2 regions of the Streptomyces sp. NPDC018263 genome follow, and region 1 is predicted to be linked to the other one. Evidence: riboswitches for the same ligand, from Rfam matches in the RefSeq annotation. Region 1 holds a riboswitch; the other holds the start of a gene.
What was found. A riboswitch is a leader RNA that binds a small molecule or an ion and turns the genes downstream of it on or off. The one in region 1 is predicted to bind S-adenosylmethionine.

Region 2: linked by a shared signal. The riboswitch ahead of ACZ3HQ_RS23805 (aminotransferase class V-fold PLP-dependent enzyme) and the one ahead of thrC (threonine synthase) in region 1 are both predicted to bind S-adenosylmethionine.

Annotation. Positions count from the first base shown of each region.
Region 1 is NZ_JBVHFA010000005.1:200,355-204,646, forward strand. Features, by position in the region: gene ACZ3HQ_RS16525 (alpha,alpha-trehalose-phosphate synthase (UDP-forming)) at 1-590, opposite strand, end outside; gene ACZ3HQ_RS16530 (glucosyl-3-phosphoglycerate synthase) at 665-1,609, opposite strand; SAM riboswitch class I at 1,746-1,903, shown strand; gene thrC (threonine synthase) at 1,921-3,195, shown strand; gene ACZ3HQ_RS16540 (MoaD/ThiS family protein) at 3,192-3,467, shown strand; gene ACZ3HQ_RS16545 (cold-shock protein) at 3,875-4,078, shown strand.
Region 2 is NZ_JBVHFA010000008.1:205,341-209,632, forward strand. Features, by position in the region: gene ACZ3HQ_RS23795 (rhomboid family intramembrane serine protease) at 1-272, shown strand, start outside; gene ACZ3HQ_RS23800 (Lrp/AsnC family transcriptional regulator) at 269-550, shown strand; gene ACZ3HQ_RS23805 (aminotransferase class V-fold PLP-dependent enzyme) at 588-1,937, opposite strand; SAM riboswitch class IV at 2,108-2,224, opposite strand; gene trpD (anthranilate phosphoribosyltransferase) at 2,333-3,397, opposite strand; gene qcrB (cytochrome bc1 complex cytochrome b subunit) at 3,547-4,292, opposite strand, start outside.

The sequences.
Region 1 (4,292 bases):
GCGATGTCGTCCGGGAGCAGGCGGAAGTAGTCCGGCGGCGCCCAGGGCGTGTGCGAGAAGTGCCCGATGCGCAGGTCGGGCCGGAGCTTGCGCAGCATCCGGGGGGCCAGCGCCAGGTGGTAGTCCTGGATCAGCACGGCCGCTCCCGGTGCCGCCTCCTCGGCCAGCGCCTGGGCGAACGCCTGGTTGTAGGCGCGGTACGCGTCCCACTGCCGGCGGAACTCCGCGTCGAACACCGGCTCCAGCGGCGTCTGGTACATCATGTGGTGCACGAACCACAGCGCCGAGTTGGCGATCCCGTTGTACGCGTCGGCGTAGACCTCGGCATCGATGTCCAGCATCCGCACCCGCTGCCCGCCGGTGTCCTCGGCGGGCAGCAGCCCGCCGTCCGCGCGCCGCACCGCCTCCCGGTCACCGTCCCCGAGCGCGGCGCACACCCACACCGCGTCCGTGTCCGGACCGATCGCCGACAGCCCCGAGACGAGACCGCCGCCACCCCGGCGGGAACTCAAGGACCCGTCGGGACCCACCGTGTACGAAACCGGGCCGCGATTGGACGCGACCAGCACCTCAGCACCCTGCGTAGCCATGGCCTCAACCTAGCCCGGCCCACAAATGCTCAAACGTACGCGCGACCGGCGAGCCGGACCGTATACGGCCGGGCTCACGCCACCTTCCGCTCCGCGTACTCCGCGATCTCCGCCATCGGCGGCCGCTCCTCGGTGTCCACCGAGTACGTACGCGGCTCGAACCCGCCCACCCCCCGCTCGAACTGGGTCAGCGCGGGCCGCACCAGGTGCCCGCGCGCCAGCCGGAGCTGCGCGGTGCGGTAGATCGCGGCGGCCATCCGGCCGAGCGCCTGCCCGTCCTGGTGCCGGTGCTTGCGCACGCCGACGTCCACCTGGGCCAGCGCGTCCAGCCCGACCAGATGCAGCGAGTCCACCAGCATGCCCAGCTCGACCCCGTACCCCACGGGGAACGGCAGCCGCTCCAGCAGCGAGCGGCGGGCCGCGTACTCCCCGCCCAGCGGCTGCACGAACCCGGCGAGCTGCGGCCAGTGCAGGTTCAGCAGCGGGCGGGCCATCAGCTCGGTCACCCGGCCGCCCTGCCCGGCGGCGCCGCCCAGCGGACGGTCGTACATCGCCTTGACCAGGTCGATCCCCGGATCGGTGAGCAGCGGGCCGACGATGCCGAGGACGAAGTCGGAGGAGAACTCGCGCAGGTCGGCGTCGACGAAGGCGATGACGTCACCGCTGGTCACCAGCAGGGAGCGCCACAGCACCTCGCCCTTGCCGGGCACGGCGGGCAGCCGGGGCAGGATCTCGTCCCGGTGCACCACTCGCGCCCCCGCTGCGGCGGCCACCTCGGCGGTGCGGTCGGTGGACCCGGAGTCCACCACGACTATCTCGTCCACCAGCGGAGCCTGGAAGACCAGGTCGTGGCGGATCACGGAGACGATGTCACCGACCGTCGCCTCCTCGTTCAGCGCGGGCAGCACCACGGAGAGGCGCTGACCGGACCGCTGCTTGGCGGCCAGCACGCGGTGCAGCGGGCGGTCGGCCACGGACCAGGAGCGGGTGGCCAGCCAGCGTTCGGTTTCCTCCAGCATGGTCTTCGGCTCCTCACTGCCTGATCCATCTCGCGGTTCGGACGACACCTTCAACTCTCCTGGCCTTCGGTTACAGTCTTGAACAACGCCGATGACCATCGCATGTCGAGGTCGGACGGCGTTCACAACCGAATACCGCTCATCCAGAGGGGCAGAGGGAAACGGCCCGATGAAGCCCCGGCAACCCTCCAGCCGGTCTCCCGTGCGCGACACACCGCCGCACGCGCGAGGCTCCCGGCTAGGGAAGGTGCCAAATCCGTCTCACGGCGAGATGCGTCGTGAGGAAGATGAGGAGAAAGGGCCTCGCCTCCATGGCTGTGCAGACTGTCGCCACCCCCACCGTCGATCTCGGACCCGCCGCCGCCCTGAGCTGTCGGGAGTGCGGACACCGCGTCCCGCTCGGTCCCGTCTTCGCCTGCGAGGAGTGCTTCGGGCCGCTGGAGATCGCCTACGACTTCTCCGCGTACGACACCGAGAAGCTCCGGGCGCGCATCGAGTCCGGCCCCGCGAACATCTGGCGCTACGCCCCGCTGCTGCCCGTCCCCGCCGACGTGGCGGACAAGCCGAACCTGAACCCCGGCTGGACCCCGCTGGTCAAGGCCGATCGCCTGGCGCGTGAACTCGGCGTCACCGGCGGGCTGTTCGTCAAGGACGACTCCGGCAACCCGACGCACTCCTTCAAGGACCGCGTCGTCGCCCAGGCGCTGGAGGCGGCCCGCGCCTTCGGCTTCACCACCCTCTCCTGCTCCTCCACCGGCAACCTGGCCGGCGCGGTCGGCGCCGCCGCCGCCCGCGCGGGCCTGCGCTCCTGCGTGTTCATCCCGCACGATCTGGAGCAGGGCAAGGTCGTCATGGCCGCCGTCTACGGCGGTGAGCTGGTCGGCATCGAGGGCAACTACGACGACGTGAACCGCTTCTGCTCCGAGCTGATCGGCGACCCGGCCGGCGAGGGCTGGGGCTTCGTCAACGTCAACCTCAGGCCGTACTACGCCGAGGGCTCCAAGACGCTGGCGTACGAGATCTGCGAGCAGCTCGGCTGGAAGCTGCCCGACCAGCTCGTGGTGCCGATCGCCTCCGGCTCCCAGCTCACCAAGATCGACAAGGGGCTGAAGGAGCTGATCGCGCTCGGCCTGGTCGAGGACAGGCCGTACCGGATCTTCGGCGCCCAGGCGGAGGGCTGCTCGCCGGTGTCGGCCGCGTACAAGGCGGGCCACGACGTGGTGCGGCCGCAGAAGCCGGACACCATCGCCAAGTCCCTCGCCATCGGCAATCCGGCCGACGGGCCGTACGTGCTCGACATCGCGCGCCGCACCGGTGGCGCGGTGGAGGACGTGACGGACCCCCAGATCGTGGACGCCATCAAGCTGCTGGCCCGCACTGAGGGCATCTTCGCCGAGACGGCGGGCGGGGTGACGGTCGGTGTCACCGCCAAGCTGATCGAGTCCGGCGCGCTGGACCCCTCGCTCACCACCGTCGTCCTCAACACCGGCGACGGCCTCAAGACCCTGGACGCGGTCGCCGGCACCGGTCTGACCGCGACCATCCGCCCGAACCTGGACTCCTTCCGAGAGGCTGGCCTCGCATGAGCGTGACCGTTCGCATCCCGACCATCCTGCGCACCTACACCGGCGGGCAGGCCGAGGTCGCCGCCGAGGGCGGCACGCTCGCGGAGGTCATCGAGGACCTGGAGAAGAACCACCAGGGCATCGCCGCCCGCGTCCTGGACGACCAGGGCAAGCTGCGCCGCTTCGTGAATGTCTACGTCAATGACGACGACGTGCGTTTCGAGGGCGGACTTCAGACCGCCACGCCCGACGGCGCGGGTGTCTCCATCATTCCGGCGGTCGCCGGCGGCTGAAATTTACCTCCGGTAATGGCCCCCTCCGCAAGAGAAACGGAGGGGGCCATTCTGTGTGATTGAGCGCGGTACAGTTGGGGAACGCGCTCCCGCTCCGGCGGGCCGGGCGTCCTTGATTCATGCCGCTGACCCGACAAGAAGCAGCCAAAATGCGCGGGTAATGTGCGGCATTTGTTGCTTTTGTGGGGCCCGACTTGCCCTGAATTCAGCCGAAGTTGCGGCAGATTCCGGACTGTGTCCGTCCAGAATTCTCGTCCGATTGACCTGTTGCAGACGGCAGTTGGACAGATACATTCAGCCGCGGTCGACGCGTTCCGGCGCACGCCCCCGACCGATTGGGGGGCGAGGTCTGACCCAGGTTCACGAGGTGTGGATCTGCGCAAGGGCCAGTAATAGGGGAGTTAGCCATGGCTCAGGGCACCGTCAAGTGGTTCAACGCGGAGAAGGGGTACGGCTTCATCGCGGTCGACGGTGGTGCGGACGTCTTCGTCCACTACAGCGCGATTCAGATGGACGGCTACCGCAGCCTGGAAGAGGGTCAGCGGGTCGAGTTCGAGATCTCGCAGGGTCAGAAGGGCCCGCAGGCCGACATGGTTCGCGTCACCGCCTGAACGTCTCCGGTTGAGCGCAGGGCCCGTACCCGTACAGGGTGCGGGTCCTTCGTTCTGTTAGGTCCCGTCCTGATCCCCCGAAGGCGCTTGCACTCGCCCTGGGTGAGTGCTAATCATTGCGTTAGCACTCTGAAGGTGAGAGTGACAACGAAGGACCGGGTCGGTGAGGCCCGCAGGCCGGGTGGGGCAAGGAACCACGAGGCCGGCGAGCCGT
Region 2 (4,292 bases), on a different contig from region 1:
TCACCAGTCTCCTCCCGTTTCTCTTCTTCCTCCCGCTGCGCTTCCCGGCCTGGGTGGTGCTGCCCTTCTGGGCCGGCCTGCAGTGGTACGCGGCGGGCCGCGCGCCCGAGGGTCCCGGCGTCGCCTACCTCGCCCATGTGATCGGCTTCTGCCTCGGCTTCGGCTACGCCTGGCTCCGGTACGGGCGCAGGCGGTGCGAGAAGGAGGGTCCGGGCGAGACTAGAGTTGGGGCCGCCCCGGCTCCGGCGTCCAAGGGAGAGAACCAGCCGTGATCACCGCGATCGTCCTGATCAAGACCAGCGTGGACCGGATTCCGGAGATCGCCGAGCAGATCGCCGCGCTGGAGAGCGTGAGCGAGGTCTTCTCCGTCACCGGCACCTACGACCTCATCGCCATGGTCCGCGTGGCCCGCCACGAGGACCTCGCCGAGGTCATCCCCGGCCGCATCAGCAAGATCCAGGGCGTGGAGGGCACCGACACCCACGTCGCCTTCCGCACCTACTCCCAGCACGACCTGGAAGCGGCCTTCGCGATCGGCCTGGACAACTAGTCCCCTCCCCCGGCTGGTCCCCTCCCCCGGTACGCGGTCAGCTCTCCGGGACGCAGCGGCCGTTCTCCGTGCGGTAGGTCCAGCGGGCGCCCCGGGTGACCAGTTCGCGGACCGCTGTGACGAACCGGGTGACGTGCTCGTCCGGGGTGCCCGCGCCGAAGCTGACGCGGACGGCGTTCAGGGTGCCGGTGCCGCAGCCGGCCTGTTCGGCGGCGTTCGCCCCGAGGAGGGCGTGCACCAGGGGGTGGGCGCAGAAGAGGCCGTCGCGGACGCCGATGCCGTACTCGGCGGAGAGCGCGGCGGCGAGGTGGGAGCTGTTCCAGCCCTCCACCACGAAGGACAGCACGCCCACGCGCGGGGCGTCGTCTCCGAACAGGGAGAGCACCCGCACCTCCGGCACCTCGGCGAGGCCCGCCCGGAGCAGACCCAGCAGATGCCGCTCACGCGCGGCCGGCGCCTCGGGACCGGCCTCGGCGAGCGCCCGGCAGGCCGAGGCGATCGAGTAGGCGCCGATGACATTGGGGGACCCCGCCTCGTGCCGGGCGGCACCCTCGTGCCACTCCACCTCCACCGAGCCGTCGGCCCGCCGTGCCACCGTGCGGCTGGCGCCGCCGCCCGCGAGGTAGGGCTCGGCCGCGGAGAGCCAGTCCGCCCGCCCGGCCAGCACCCCGGAGCCGAAGGGCGCGTACAGCTTGTGCCCGGAGAACGCGATCCAGTCGACGTCCAGCTCGCGCACGCTCACCGCCTGGTGCGGCACCAACTGGGCGGCGTCCAGCACGATCCGCGCCCCGGCCGCGTGCGCGGCGGCGGCCAGCTCACGCACCGGCCACACCTCGCCGGTGACATTGGAGGCACCGGTGACGCAGACCAGCGACGGGCGCGCGGTGTCCCGGCCGGCGAGGGCACGCTCCAGCGTGCGCACGGCGCCCTCGTGGCTGCGCGGGGCGTCCAGGAAGGTCACGTCGGCCGCGCGCCAGGGCAGCAGCGCGGCATGGTGCTCGGTCTCGAAGACGTACACCTGGCACCCGGCGGGCAGCGCGCGGGCCAGCAGGTTCAGCGAGTCCGTGGTGGACCGGGTGAAGACGACCTGGTCGTCCTCCCGGCAGTGGAGGTACTCCGCGACCGTGCGGCGGGCGTTCTCGAACAGCTCGGTGGAGAGCTGCGAGAGGTGTCCGGCGCCCCGGTGCACGCTGCCGTAGTAGGGGGCGTAGGCGGCGACGTCGTCCCAGACCCGCTGGAGCGCGGGGGCGCTGGCGGCGTAGTCGAGCGCGGCGTAGCCGACCTCTCCCCCGGTGACGAGCGGCACGCGGACGTCCCGGCCGAGCACGGGCAGCGGGGCGGGGACGACATCGGTGGCGGCGGGGGCGAAGGCGGTGGAGACGGACATGGCTGAACTCCCGTGAGGCAGGCCGGAGTCACCGCGCGCAGGGCATGCGGACGCGGCACCGGAGAAAGGGTGGAAGGGGGTGTGCGGAGGCGGGGCTCGGCGGCCCTAGCGCATTCGCTTGCTCACGGAAGAAGGCTCCCTCGTACGACCAGGACCCCTGGTTCTCGAGGGGTCCGCGCTTGCCGTGGACCTTCTGGACCACGGCCTGGTCCTCACCCGGAGCACCCCGCCACGGACGGAGGGTTGCCGGACAGCCGGCCGGGGCCGCATGGCTGTCGCTCATGACCTGATCGGGAAGCTAGCCAAACGGAGCGCGCGGCGCAACCGACGTCCGGATGCCGGAACGCCGACGCGGCGAGGAGCAACCGCTCCCCGCCGCCCCCGCGGAACGACTCCTACCGGTTGCTGGCGGCCACCCACCGCTCCAGCGTGCGCGCCGCCGCCCCGGAGTCGATGGACTCCGCCGCTCTCGCCATGCCCGCCCGGAGCTGGTCCGCCAGCGGCTCCCGCGTCGGGTCCAGCGCGACCAGCGCGGCCGCCGAGTTCAGCAGCACCGCGTCCCGCACCGGTCCCCGCTCGCCCTCCAGCACCTTGCGGGCCACCATCGCGTTGTACGCCGGGTCACCGCCGCGCAGCGCCTCCACCGGCACCAGCTCGATGCCGACGTCACGGGGGTCGAAGACCTCCTCGGTGAACTTGCCGTCGCGCACGATCCACACCCGCGAGGGCGAGGTCGTGGTCAGCTCGTCCAGCCCGTCCTCGCCCCGGAAGACCAGCGAGGAGTTGCCGCGCTCGGCGAAGACGCCCGCGACGATCGGTGCCATGGCCAGGTTGGCCACGCCCACCGCCTGGGACCGCACCCGTGCCGGATTGGTCAGCGGACCGATCACGTTGAAGACCGTACGGACGCCGAGCTGGCCGCGGGCGGCGCCGACATGGCGCAGCGCCGGGTGGAACTTGACCGCGAAGCAGAAGGTGATCCCCGCCTCCTCGGCTACCTCGGCCACCCGCTTCGGCGTCAGCTCCAGGTTGACCCCGAGCCGCTCCAGCACGTCGGAGGAGCCGGACGCGGAGGACGCGGCCCGGTTGCCGTGCTTGATGACCTTCGCGCCGGTGCCGGCGACCACGATGGAGGACATCGTGGAGATGTTCACCGTCTTGGCGCCGTCCCCGCCGGTGCCGACGATGTCCACGGTCCGGCCGGGCACCTCGATGACATTGGCGTGGTCGTACATCGCCCGGACGATGCCGGTGATCTCCTCGACCGTCTCGCCCTTGGCGCGCAGCGCCACCAGGAAGCCCGCGATCTGGGCGTCCGTGGCCTCGCCGCGCATGATCCGGTCCATCGCCCAGGCGGTGGCGTCGGCGCTCTGGTCCCGGCCCTCCAGCAGGGCGTTCAGTACCTCGGGCCAGGAACGGCCCGCCGCGGTGTCGCCTCCAGCGGGGGTCACAGCGCTCATCAGGCCGCTCCTGGGTGTGTGTGAGGAAGACAGGTGTTCCGGGCACGCGGGGTGCCCGGTCCCACCCTATCCAGCCCGAACAGGGCGAAGGGCCCCGCCGGTGTTCCGGACGGGGCCCTTCGGCCGTGGCGTGGCGACGCGCGCGGGGATCAGTGGTGGCCGTGGCCGCTCGTGATCTCCTTGTACTCGTCGACGGTCGGCTTGGGGATCTGGTTGTCCTTGCCGTAGTAGGCGTTGGACAGCTTGACCCGCAGCCGCTCGGTGGGCTTCACCTTGCGCTCGACCCCGTTCTCGTCGACCGTGGGGCCGATCTCGGCGGGCTCGTACTGGTGGTGCGCCGTCAGGGTGTGGAGCTGGTCCTGGCTGAGCGGCTCGTGCACCTCGATGAACTCACCGTGCGGCAGGCGCTTGATGATGCCGGTCTCCCGGCCGTGCAGCACCTTGTCCTTGTCCCGGCGCTGGAGGCCGAGGCAGATCCGCTTGGTGACGATGAACGCGATCACCGGTCCGGCGAAGAAGAAGATCCGGACGAACCAGGTGACCTGGTTGATCGACAGGTGGAAGTGGGTGGCCCACAGGTCGTTGCCACCGCCGACCAGACCGATCATGTACACCGTGATCCAGGCGACGCCGAACGCGGTACGCGTCGGGGCGTTGCGCGGGCGGTCCAGGATGTGGTGCTCGCTCTTGTCACCGGTGACCCAGGACTCGATGAACGGGTAGACCGCGATGGCCATCAGCACGACACCGAACAGGACCAGCGGGATGAACACGCCCAGGACCAGCGTGTGGCCCCAGAAGTTGATCTCCCAGCCCGGCATGTAGCGGACCAGACCCTCGGCGAAGCCCATGTACCAGTCGGGCTGGGCGCCGGTGGAGACCTGGTCGGGCCGGT